4 regions of the Tatumella sp. UCD-D_suzukii genome follow, and region 1 is predicted to be linked to each of the others. Evidence: predicted binding sites of a transcription regulator. Region 1 holds the regulator's gene; each other region holds the start of a gene.
What was found. Region 1 encodes CRP, which controls carbon source genes, mostly activating them, when cyclic AMP is high. Its sites were predicted from a motif close to ATGTGANNNNNNTCACAT; they were not measured.

Region 1 (3,194 bases):
CATTACCGAAAAGCGACCGGCTGTGCGTAATGCCGTCGATTTTAATGACAGATAACTGCGTAATGCACTCAGGAAAGGTAACCGGCGTTTACTGTCAGCCATTACATCACGGCGGTAAAGCGGAGCCCGTGACTGCAGTACTTTTGCAATTTTAGAGAAGTGATATCCGAAGAAAGACCCCACCGGATTATCCGGGTGTTCACGGGCAATATTTTGCAAGTCTGCCAGTGATCCTGCCATTGAAAAATGTCCGGGAATTTGATGATAAAGAATATTATCTGCGGTACTCCTCAGCTGCGTACAAATTTCATCGGCGTTTTGTTTAATGATCGCGGCAGAACCACTTTTTTGGATCAATGTGCGCACATCGTCCGTTTCACCCAGCGTGACGGAAATATGTTCCTGTAAATCTTCAGCCATGATAAAGGTGCGGATCAGATATTTCTCGCGGCTGTTTTTGTCGGCAGACAACATATGGATCTGCTGGTAGGCGGTAGTGATCAGGTCGACGATTTTTTGCTGCCGGTTTAACAGCGCAGGCAACGATTTTTCCGTGTCTGTCGGGTCTGTTGTGGTCAGCAGGTGATATTTATCTTCGCAATAGCTGGCCAGCGCCCGATAGAGCAGACTGAGCGTTTCGCGCAGGGGCTGATCTTTCGACAATCTGAACCAGAACCAGTTAAAAAGCCCGTACCAAAGGGTTCCGCCGCCATACAGTAACGGTGGCCCCCAGAGAGGCATCCGCCCTGTCAGGCTGAGTGTGAAGGTCATGGCGATAAGCGCACCGGGTAACAGCCGGCCATACAGGGGGCTTATCTCTCCGCACACGCCAATCAATAAGGGCAGGGTAAAAACGATAAAGGGTAGCGGAACATGTCGCAGTAATAACCACTGCAACAGGAAACTGCTGAAGGCAAACAGCATTCCTCCGAGGACGATTCGCTCAAAGAAACGGCGGTGTGGGGTATCCAGTCCGGCGATATTACAGCAGGCAGGGATAAGGGAAAACAGCAAACCTTTCTGCAGGTTGCCTGTTAGCCCGCCAATCAGAACAGGCAGGAAAACGACCAGTGTCTGGCGCAATGCATAGTTAACTTCGGGGTGATAAATCAGTCGGCGCCACATCGAATACAATCGCTGATAAAAAGTAAAACAGAACACGGTAGCGGCAGGCTACCGTGTGGATGGGAAGTTAACGGGTCCCGTAGACGACGATCGTCTTGCCGTGAGCAGAAATCAGATTCTGATCTTCCAGCATTTTAAGAATTCGTCCGACGGTCTCCCGTGAACAGCCGACAATTTGTCCTATTTCCTGGCGGGTAATTTTAATCTGCATCCCGTCCGGATGGGTCATAGCATCAGGCTGACGTGCTAAATTCAGCAATGTCTGGGCAATACGGCCTGTGACATCAAGGAATGCCAGATTACCGACTTTTTCGGACGTTACCTGTAACCGGCGCGCCATCTGTGAAGATAAACGCATCAGAATTTCGGGGTTCACCTGAATGAGTTGTCGGAATTTTTTATAAGAGATTTCAGCAACCTCACATGCCACTTTGGCACGTACCCAGGCGCTGCGTTCCTGATCTTCTTCAAAAAGTCCCAGTTCACCGATGAAATCTCCCTGGTTAAGATAAGAAAGGATCATCTCTTTTCCTTCTTCATCTTTAATTAAAACAGCCACGGAGCCTTTCACAATATAGTACAGGGTTTCTGCTTTCTCACCCTGGTGGATAAGGGTACTTTTGGAAGGATACTTATGAATATGACAATGGGACAGGAACCATTCGAGTGTAGGGTCTGTTTGTGGTTTACCGAGAACCATTCTCTTTTATCCTCTGTTGTAATCGTGCCGGAAATACAGGGGTAAGCTCCTGCCAGGCAAGGAAGTCATAGGGTATTTTTATTGGCAATTACCGCAGAAAAGCAGATTTTGTTCCGGAGCTTTCTACCGTTTCACCATAATTGTAATCTGATAAAAAAATGTCTCACTCTTTGTTTGTAGCACACACTGGCGCAACTGTCTCCTGTTGTATGTTCAGACTGTAACGAATGCCAGCAGATTGCTGTTTATCCTTTGAAGGAGTAATCTGAAACCTGTTTTTTCAGAGCAGAGAGTAAGCATAATGCAGGCACGCGTAAAATGGGTTGAGGGACTCAGCTTTATCGGAGAATCGGCTTCCGGACATCAGGTATTAATGGATGGAAACTCGGGCGATAAAGCGCCAAGCCCGATGGAAATGGTGCTGATGGCCACCGGAAGTTGCAGCGCCATCGATGTGGTTTCAATCCTGCAAAAGGGGCGTCAGGATGTGGTGGACTGTGAAGTTAAACTGACCTCTGAGCGCCGGGAAGAGGCACCTCGTTTGTTTACGCATATTAATCTGCATTTTGTCGTCACGGGGCGCAGTCTGACGGATGCTGTGGTTGAACGAGCTGTCACATTGTCTGCTGATAAGTATTGCTCAGTGGCACTGATGCTGGGGAAAGGTGTGGAAATTACGCATAGCTTTGAGGTGATAAGCCTTTGAAAGCCTATTGAGTGCCATCATGGCACTCAATACGGTCTACTGAAACTGCTTTTCTTCCATTAACCGCTTCACCAGTGGTGTCATGATTAACTCCATTGCCAGCCCCATTTTTCCGCCCGGCACGACCAGTGTATTAATGTGCGAAATAAAAGACCCCTGAATCATCGCCAGCAGGTAGGGGAAGTTAATGGCTTCCAGTCCCCGGAAATGAATTACCACAAAACTTTCATCTAATGAAGGGATGGTTTTGGCAGCAAATGGGTTAGAGGTATCGACGGTCGGAACCCGCTGAAAATTGATATGGGTACGGGAGAATTGCGGTGTTATGTAGTTAACATAATCATCCATGGAGCGAACCACTGAGTCCATCACCGCTTCCCGGGAATGGCTACGTTCGCGGGTATCCCGGACCAGTTTTTGAATCCACTCCAGGTTGACAATCGGGACGACACCGACCATCAGATCCACTTTATCTGCGACGTTGTACTGATCCGTGACAATTCCGCCATGTAACCCTTCGTAAAATAAAACATCGGTATCATCAGGCAGAGGTTGCCAGGGCGTAAACGTGCCCGGTACCTGCTTCCAGGGCACAGCTTCATCATAAGTATGGAGATACTTGCGGGAGCGGCCGGTTCCCTGAGTTCCGTACTCAACAAAGGT
Region 2 (3,194 bases), on a different contig from region 1:
TATTCGCCCTCTGGTCCGCTTATCTGTCAGTGTGCTGGTGGAGGATCACGGTAAACGTGAACGGGGTGCCAGCGGCGGGGGCGCGCGTACCGGGTATGAGTTCTTCCTGGCCGATGAAGAGGGTGAAGTCCGGGCTGATGCCTGGGCGAAAGAAGCTGTGCGCATGGCTCTGGTCAATTTGTCTGCGGTTGCGGCTCCGGCAGGAACTTTGCCGGTAGTACTGGGTGCGGGCTGGCCGGGAGTTCTTCTGCATGAAGCTGTAGGTCATGGGCTGGAAGGGGATTTTAACCGCCGCGGGACCTCGGTCTTCAGTGGACAGATGGGGCAAAAAGTGGCGTCTGATCTGTGTACGGTCGTGGATGATGGTACGCTGTCCGGACTGCGCGGCTCTCTGGCAATCGATGATGAAGGTGTACCGGGTCAGTACAATGTCTTGATCGAAAACGGCGTGCTGAAAGGTTATATGCAGGATAAGCTGAACGCCCGTCTGATGGGGGTTCCGCCGACCGGAAATGGTCGTCGTGAATCTTATGCACATCTGCCAATGCCCCGGATGACCAACACTTACATGCTGGGCGGCCAGTCAACGCCACAGGAGATTATCGAAAGTGTTGAATATGGCTTATATGCACCGAATTTCGGTGGAGGCCAGGTCGATATTACCTCCGGTAAATTTGTTTTCTCAACTTCTGAAGCTTATCTGATCGAAAAAGGGAAAATTACTTCGCCGGTGAAAGGGGCGACGCTGATAGGTTCAGGTATTGAAGCAATGCAGCAGATTTCTATGGTCGGTAATGATCTTGCGCTGGATAAAGGTGTGGGTGTGTGTGGTAAAGACGGGCAGAGTGTCCCTGTCGGTGTCGGTCAGCCGACATTGAAGCTGGATAAACTCACGGTCGGTGGTACCGCCTGATCTTCTGCAGTATCTGAGTACGCACCGTCAGTCACGGGGGTGCGTACTAATTTCTTGCCCGGTTTTCCTGATATTTTTTTGCCATTTCACTGAAATATTCGGTCAGATAATCAATACAGACCTGAACCTTGAGCGGTAGCTTATTCCTTTCCGTATAGAGTGCGTACACCGGGCGTGGTTTCGCATGATACTGCGGGTAAAGGATCTCAATTTCACCGCGGTTAATCTCATCCAGTATCCACATTAACGGCACATAAGCGATGCCTGAGCCCGCTTTCAGCCAGCCAATCAGTGTCAGTGGATCATTTGTGGCAAAACGCCCCTTCGGTGTCAGTGTCAGCGTCTGCCCGTCCGGTGAAACCAGCTCAAATTCATTGTAGGGATACACACTATATTCCAGCCACGCAAAACTTTCTAACTCCTCCGGACGGCCGGGTAACTCATGCAGTCCCGGAAAATGCCTTGAGGCACACAGCACCATTGGCATACTTCCCAGGCGCCGGGAAAAGAGTGCGGAATTTTCCAGCGTACCGGAGCGGATCACCAGGTCCAGTCCATGAGCTATCAAATCAGGCGCAGGGTTACCGGTAATAAGATTGACGCTCAGACCGGGGTAATCATGCAGCAGCTGAGCGGTCATCGGCGAAAGGACATTCTGCGCCATGGTTGTGGTACTGCCGATGCGCAGCATACCGATAGGGGTATTATTAAAGGCGTAGAGCTGCTCATGGACCTGATTAGCTTCATGCAGCATGCGTCGGCAGCCCTGATAATAGATCCTGCCGGCTTCGGTCAGGCCGATACTCCGTGTACTTCGGTTAAGAAGTTTAACCTGAAGCTCATCCTCCAGCTTTGCGATTGTCTGGCTCACAGAAGATACGCTAAGGTGTAATTGCCGTGCTGCTGCAGTGAAAGAACCGAGATCGACAACTTTCACAAAAACAGACATTCCTTTCAATCTTTCCATTATTAACTCTGGCTTAAAAGTGATTTGCGTCACATTTTGTAGAAAACTAACTATCAGACACGTTACTATAGTCTGATCGCATCGATAATTTTGTGCTGCAGTAACGTCTGAAAATTATACAAAATCGCTTTTGTTGACATATGCTTGTGGTTCACCCGCCATCAGGTCGAGTTCATCCTGATGTTGATGGCCGTGATCATCAGGTATCCGAGTGCCTTTTGATTTATGGTCTTGATTCTAAAGGATTTTTAATGAGTGTTCACCCGGTACTAGTCGTTTTCGGGCTATCGTTTCCGCCCGTTTTCGTTGAACTCATTCTGTCACTGCTGTTGTTCTGGGTGGTGAAAAGAATTCTGACGCCCACCGGTATTTATGACCTGGTCTGGCATCCTTCACTTTTTAATACGGCTCTTTATTGCTGTGTCTTTTATCTTGTTTCCAGTTTAATGGTCTGAGGTTTCAGTGAAAACGCTTATAAAAAAAGTCGCACGTTATGCGATAACCCTGATCCTGGTGGCCGTTGCCATCGTGATTGTTTTTCGCGCCTGGGTCTACTACACCGAATCGCCGTGGACAAGGGACGCTAAATTTGCCGCCGATGTCGTGGCGATTTCTCCTGACGTCACCGGGCTCATCACTGATGTCAAAGTGCATGATAACCAGTTCGTGAAAAAAGGCGACACGTTGTTTGAAATTGACCGTCCACGCTTCCAGGAAGCGCTGGATGAAGCGCAGGCGAATGTTGACTATTACCAGTCGGTCGTGGACGAGAAGCGCCGCGAAGCCGCACGTCGTAACCAGTTGGGTGCCGTTGCGTTGTCGAAAGAAGCGGTAGAACAGGCAAATAACACTCTGCAAACCAGCGAGCAGCAACTGGCTCAGGCGAAAGCTGCCCGTGATTTAGCGCAGATTGATTTAACCCGTACGGATGTCAGGGCGCCGGCAGATGGCTGGGTGACTAACCTGACGGTGTATGGCGGAGAATTTATCAGCCGTGGCTCTGTGGCTGTGGCGCTGGTGAAGGCTCGCACATTCTATGTCATTGCTTATATGGAAGAGACCAAACTCAGTGGTGTTAAACCGGGTTACCGGGCAGAAATTACTCCGCTGGGTAGCAATACCGTCCTGCGAGGATCCGTCGACAGTATTGCCGCCGGGGTGACGAACAGTAGCAGCAGTGTTGACTCCAAGGGCATGGCAACGGTCGATTCTAACCTGGAGTGGGTCCGTCTGGCACAGCGTGTTCCGGTGCGTATTCATCTGGATGTTCAACCTGGCAATCGTTTCCCGGCAGGGACGACGGCGACGGTTGTG
Region 3 (3,194 bases), on a different contig from region 1:
AGCGAAGATTTTCGGGTTATATAACCCTTCAGGGGGTTCTTTTTCGAAATTTTTCAGGCACCGGGAAAACAACGGCCCGGCGATGATCACTGTCGGGATCGTGATCACAATCCCGTATAACAGGGTGGTCCCGAGGTTAGCGCCAAAAATGGTGGCAATTGCCGTAGGCCCCGGATGCGGTGGCAGAAAGCAGTGTGTGACCGAGAGTGCCGCGACCATAGGAACACCGACATATAACAGAGGCATTCCTGCCGCTGCCACCACCGTAAAGACCAGCGGTAACAGCAGCACGAAGCCAATTTCATAGAACATGGCCAGGCCGACTATCAGGCCGGTCACCATCAGGGCCCATTGCACTCGTTGTTTACCGAAGGCATTAATCAGCGTTGTTGCCACCCGCTGGGCAGCACCGGTATCTGACACCAGTTTACCCAGCATGGCACCGAAGCCCAGTATCATGGCCAGGCTACCCAGCGTTCCTCCGATACCTTTCTGAATTGACGCCACAACTGCCAGCGGCGTCATACCTTCAGCAATACCGACAACGGCAGAGACAAAAACTAATGCGATAAAGCCATTGGCTTTGAAGACAATCATCAGTACCAGCAGGAGTACGACTCCCAGCGCTATTATAGTAATCGGCATAATACAGCCCTCTGAAAACACGCTTTAAACAATATCGCCCACCCGTTACCCGGGGCGGGAGTTCTGTACACCGATAAGACCCTCGCGCCCCCGGTGACGAAGTCAGAACGTTAACTGCACCTTTGCGGCTTTTTGCTTATCACTCGCAAAATTCAGTGCAGCATCTATCTCATGATAGTCGTATTCACCGCTAAGCAGCGGAAGCGGATCAATGATCCCGCTGGCCAGCCATTCCACTGCGGTCGCAAATTCGGAGGTAAAACGGAAAGAGCCGGTCAATACGATCTCTTTGGAAATCAGCTGCATTATCGGAAATTCAGGGATATTGCCGCCCATCCCTACCTGGACGAGGGTCCCTTTCGCCCGCGTCACCTCCAGGCAACGGTTCAGAGAGGAAGGATGACCGGAGGCCTCAAAGGAAATATCGAAATACCCTTTCTCCGCCAGATAAGGTGAAAAATCACCACTGGCCGCATTCATCGTCATGGTGGCCCCCATGGCGTTAGCCATTACCAGTGAGCGTTCACTGATATCAGTGCAGACCACCTCTGCAGCCCCTCTGGCCCTGGCCGCGGCGGCAATCAGGCACCCTATCGGCCCGACGCCGGAAATAAACACTTTTTTGCCCTGTAAATCTCCGGCCTGATGAGTGGCATGAATGCATACCGCCAGCGGCTCAGCAAACACCATTACCTTTTCATCGGCCCCGGCATCAAAAGGGACACACTGACGGGTTTCCACCACTTTATACTGGCTGAAACCGCCATCCACATGCGGGTAATACATAGCACTGCCAAAAAAACGCATCCCGGTACACTGGTTATCCTCACCGGAACGGCAATATTTACACTCCCCGCAGGAGGCCGCAGGGTTAATCGCAACTCTTTGCCCTTCCTGCAGTGACGGGGCATCGCTTTTTACCACATAACCCACCACCTCATGGCCGAGAACCATCGGCATTCTGACCTCGAAATTACCGACCTTACCGTGCTGGTAATAGTGAAGATCGGAACCACAGATCCCGCCACGGGTAATACGTACCAGGGTACCCTGCCCCTGATAGCTGACACTTTTGCTAACGACTTCAACCTGGTGTTTGCCATTGATCATGCAAGAGTCTGTAAGGGTGTTCATCATCGTCCTCTTAAAACGCACAGATGCAGGCGCTTATCAGAACGGTATTTGGATGTTATATCTGTGATGTATATCGATTAAGAGAATGTTTCAGTGATATTGTTACCCGTAACGTGAGCCGCGTAACACTTTCCCGGTGGGTGCGGGAGAAAGGTAATAATAAGTGCCCCGAATGACTGCAGAGCGGCGGGATCAATGCAGAGAAGATAATGTTAATATCAGGGGCTGACAGCCTGATTCAGGCGGCCCCTTTGCGGCGGAACTTGTCACGAGGGACTGCGTTAAGCCATAACTCAACCGATATTATTCTAAGAGTTAAAGGTTATCTGAGAATTGTATTCACGCGGTAATCGTCTGGCTTCCAGGTAAACCGATTTCCAGTAAGGATTATTCAGCGATGAACGCATCACACCACGACTGACCGAGGCATGCAGGAAATGACGGTCAGTATCATAAAAACCGACATGCAGTTCATTGTTAATCCGGAAGAATACCAAATCGCCCGGCAGTAAATGAGCCTGATCCACCGGTTTCCCCATACGGATCAATTGCCTGGTCGTCACCCGATCCATCGGGATGTTGAAACGATCTTTCAGCGTTCGCCAGACAAACCCCGAACAATCGACACCGGTGAGTTGCGTGCCGCCCCACTGATATTTGGTCCCTTCCCAGGAATGCATCTGGTCGTGCAGCGCGGCAAGAACATTTATCAGATCCGATTGCTGATTTTCCTGAGCGAGAGTTTCCCCTTTATCTTCGTTATTACGGGAATGGGAAGAACATCCCGCAAGGGTCATCAGTAACAGGCAAGTCAGAATTTTACGGGTGGCAGGGGGAGTCATCTTGTAATTTTCTCAATTCAGCCGGCGGTCTGAAATATATACCTCAAAAAATTACCGGATATAAACAGATAACCGCCGAAAGGACGGCTTTCCGGGGATATTTACACAGATTTACATTAATCAATCGTAAAAAGCAGAGAGCAGGGTGAGCAGTGCAGAGACAGAATTCCGTGAGGTCACTGCATGACCCCTAAGCAGCGAATACGTGCAGGGTGAGTCTGGTGCGGATGCTTAGGGCTTTAAGCGTCAGCGGTCGCCGGGGAGATAAACTGATGCCGGGGCAGTGACACGGGAATGACTTGAGTGTGAATAAATCCAGCCTGTTCAGGCATAGATTCAGAAATAAAAGAGTTTCCATGCCCGGGCTGACCTCGCTTCATTGTAAAATTGTTGCCGTTGAGCCTGCGCGGTTAACCCCTGAACCTGCATAACATTGACATTCTCCGCCCTCCCCTCCTTAATAACAGGATGTCGGGGGAGTCTCACCAGAGAGACTGAGAGGCTATCAGCAAGGTATAGCGACCCTTAGAACCTGACCCGGTTGATACTGGCGTAGGAAGACGAACGAATGAT
Region 4 (3,194 bases), on a different contig from region 1:
TATATTCGCCTTCTACCGGGCGACCGAGGTGAGAGGTCACCATGACTTTAGCACCTTGCTTCAGTGCAGATTCAATGGTCGGTAATGATGCACGGATACGGGCATCTGACGTAACTTTTCCGTCTTTCACCGGTACGTTCAAGTCAGCACGAATCAGTACACGTTTACCTGCAAGATCCAGATCGGTCATTTTAATTACAGACATGGTGAATCCTCTTATTGATTCTCGTAAGTTTGTCAGGCGCTATCACGCCTTACCTGAAATTACCTGCAGACATTGCTAAGGTGGTGTCCAGCATCCGGTTAGCAAAGCCCCATTCGTTATCGCACCACACCAGGGTTTTCACCAGGTGCTGACCACTGACCCGTGTCTGAGTACCATCGACGATGGCACTGTGCGGATCGTGGTTAAAATCAACAGAAACCAAGGGTAGTTCGGTATAGTCGACTATACCACGAAATATTCCCTGTGCTCCGTTTTGCAAAACCTCGTTAACTTTGGCCGCAGTCACCGGTATTTCCAGGGTAACACTGAGGTCGATAGCCGTCACATTGATCACCGGCACCCTCACGGCAATAGCCTCAAACCGATCCGCAAACTGAGGAAATATCCGCGTGATCCCGGCCGCCAGTTTGGTGTCTACCGGTATGATCGACTGGCTGGCTGCCCGGGTCCGGCGCAAATCGGTATGATAGGCATCCAGAACCTGTTGATCATGCATGGATGAATGGATAGTCGTGACGGTACCCGATACAATCCTGAAGGCATCATCCAGTAGTTTAATCACCGGGATGATACAATTTGTGGTACAGGACGCATTTGAGACTATCCGGTCGCTTTCTTTCAGTTCATGGTGGTTCACACCATACACCACGGTCGCATCCAGAGAATTCCCGCCCGGGTGTGAAAACAGCACTTTTTTAGCACCGGCTGCAAGGTGTGCCTCGCCATCCGCTCGGCTGCCATAGTGCCCGGTGCAGTCCAGTACAATATCAACGTCCAGTTCCCGCCAGGGAAGAGAGGCTATCTGAGGCTGATGTAACAGGCGGATAGGATCACGCCCTACCCGTAGCACATCCTCTTCCAGCCGTACCTCATAAGCAAAGCGACCATGCGTGGTGTCATATTTCAGAAGATGGGCAATCCCTTCATTGTCGGCCAGTTCATTAATGGCTACGACTGAAATATCCGTATGCCGGCCGCTTTCGTACAGTGCGCGCAATACGCTACGGCCAATACGTCCAAAACCATTAATCGCAATTCTCAGGGTCATGTCACTACCATTATTTCTGTGCCGGTGGTTACGGAATACAGCGATCCCTGTCACCTCAACGCGTTAGCGCAACGACAGACCGAACACTATTGCCGCTACAGAACCCCAACTGAAACGCTTCAGCTGAGAATAAATCATGCGATGTCACACGGGAATGACTGAGATCAACTGCAATTCTAATTATTCGATCAAACTCACATTTTTAACTGTCAGCTGTGCATAAAAAGCACATCTCAGTTCATCTTTCCCGTTCCGTAACCTGAAAAAAAAGCATGGCAGTTTCCCGCCATGCTGTTCACTTACAGACCTGTCAAAGGACCGGATTACAGCAGAGCGTTAGCTTTCGCCACTACATTCTCTACGGTGAAGCCGAACTCTTTAAACAGCAGATCCGCCGGCGCTGACTCACCGAAGCTGGTCATACCGACAATTGCACCGTTCAGGCCGGTATATTTGTACCAGAAGTCAGCGATAGCTGCCTCGATAGCCACACGGGCGGTGACTGCCGCCGGCAGTACCGATTCACGGTAAGCCGCATCCTGCTTATCAAAGGCATCCGTTGACGGCATCGAAACAACACGGACTTTACGGCCCTGTCCGCTCAGCTGCTCTGCCGCCGCGACGGCCAGAGAGACTTCCGAACCGGTGGCAATCAGGATCAGTTCCGGCTGGCCGTCACAGTCTTTCAGTACATATCCGCCGCGGGCCACGTTCGCCAGCTGCTCTGCACTGCGTGGTTGCTGCGCCAGGTTCTGACGGGAGAAGATCAGTGCGGTCGGGCCGTCCTGACGTTCGATAGCGTATTTCCAGGCCACCGCAGATTCCACCTGGTCACACGGACGCCAGGTGCTCATGTTCGGAGTCGTACGCAGGCTGGCCAGCTGCTCGACCGGCTGGTGAGTCGGACCGTCTTCACCCAGACCGATAGAGTCATGGGTATAGACCAGCACCTGACGGATTTTCATCAGGGCTGCCATACGCGCAGCATTACGTGCATATTCCACAAACATCAGGAAGGTTGCGGTGTAAGGCAGGAAGCCACCATGCAGGGAGATACCGTTCGCCACCGCGGTCATACCGAATTCACGCACACCGTAATGGATATAGTTACCTGCGGCATCCTCGTTAATCGGTTTAGAGCCGGACCACATTGTCAGGTTGCTCGGGGCCAGGTCCGCTGAACCGCCCAGGTATTCCGGCAGCAGTTTACCGAACGCTTCAATGGCATTCTGTGAGGCTTTACGGCTGGCGATGTTCGCCGGGTTTGCCTGCAGTTGTTCGATATATTTCAGTGACTCTTCCTGCCAGTTTTGCGGCAGTTTGTCACGGGTACGACGAACAAATTCCTGAGCCAGCGCCGGGAAAGCCTGCTGGTAGGCAGCAAATTTCTTATCCCACGCCTGCTCTTTCTCAGAACCGGCATTTTTGGCATCCCAGGCCGCATAAATATCGTCAGGGATTTCAAACGGTGCGTAGTTCCAGCCCAGTTGTTTACGGGTCAGTGCAATTTCCTCGTCACCCAGCGGGGCGCCGTGAGAATCGTGGGTGCCGGCTTTGTTCGGCGAACCGAAACCGATCACGGTTTTGCAAATCAGCAGTGACGGTTTGTCGGTCACGCTGCGTGCTTCTTCCACCGCACGGCGGATAGCGTCATGGTCGTGGCCGTCGATACCGCGGATCACATGCCAGTTATAGGCTTCGAAACGCATACCGGTGTCGTCGGTAAACCAGCCATCGGTGTGACCATCGATGGAAATGCCGTTGTCGTCATAGAAAGCGATCAGTTTACCCAGTTTCAGGGTACCGGCCAGTGAACAGGCCTCGTGAGAGATCCCTTCCATCATGCAGCCATCACCCATAAACGCGTAGGTGTAGTGGTCGACGATATCGTGGCCCGGACGGTTAAACTGGGCAGCCAGT

Region 2: a site for CRP is predicted at 1,898-1,915, ahead of aaeR (HTH-type transcriptional activator AaeR). Genes of this name have one in related genera too.
Region 3: a site for CRP is predicted at 1,841-1,858, ahead of idnD (L-idonate 5-dehydrogenase). Genes of this name have one in related genera too.
Region 4: a site for CRP is predicted at 1,457-1,474, ahead of epd (erythrose-4-phosphate dehydrogenase). Genes of this name have one in related genera too.

What each region holds. Positions count from the first base shown of each region.
Region 1 is NZ_JFJX01000007.1:15,952-19,145, reverse strand. Features, by position in the region: gene CG67_RS02865 (YccS/YhfK family putative transporter) at 1-1,125, opposite strand, end outside; gene crp (cAMP-activated global transcriptional regulator CRP) at 1,193-1,825, opposite strand; gene CG67_RS02855 (OsmC family protein) at 2,127-2,531, shown strand; gene CG67_RS02850 (phosphoribulokinase) at 2,568-3,194, opposite strand, start outside.
Region 2 is NZ_JFJX01000067.1:36,403-39,596, forward strand. Features, by position in the region: gene tldD (metalloprotease TldD) at 1-913, shown strand, start outside; gene aaeR (HTH-type transcriptional activator AaeR) at 960-1,880, opposite strand; gene aaeX (p-hydroxybenzoic acid efflux pump operon protein AaeX) at 2,132-2,335, shown strand; gene aaeA (p-hydroxybenzoic acid efflux pump subunit AaeA) at 2,343-3,194, shown strand, end outside.
Region 3 is NZ_JFJX01000067.1:312,685-315,878, reverse strand. Features, by position in the region: gene CG67_RS16520 (gluconate:H+ symporter) at 1-645, opposite strand, end outside; gene idnD (L-idonate 5-dehydrogenase) at 748-1,779, opposite strand; gene CG67_RS16510 (NlpC/P60 family protein) at 2,088-2,621, opposite strand; TPP riboswitch at 3,085-3,194, shown strand, end outside.
Region 4 is NZ_JFJX01000049.1:308,841-312,034, forward strand. Features, by position in the region: gene pgk (phosphoglycerate kinase) at 1-205, opposite strand, end outside; gene epd (erythrose-4-phosphate dehydrogenase) at 255-1,274, opposite strand; gene tkt (transketolase) at 1,598-3,194, opposite strand, start outside.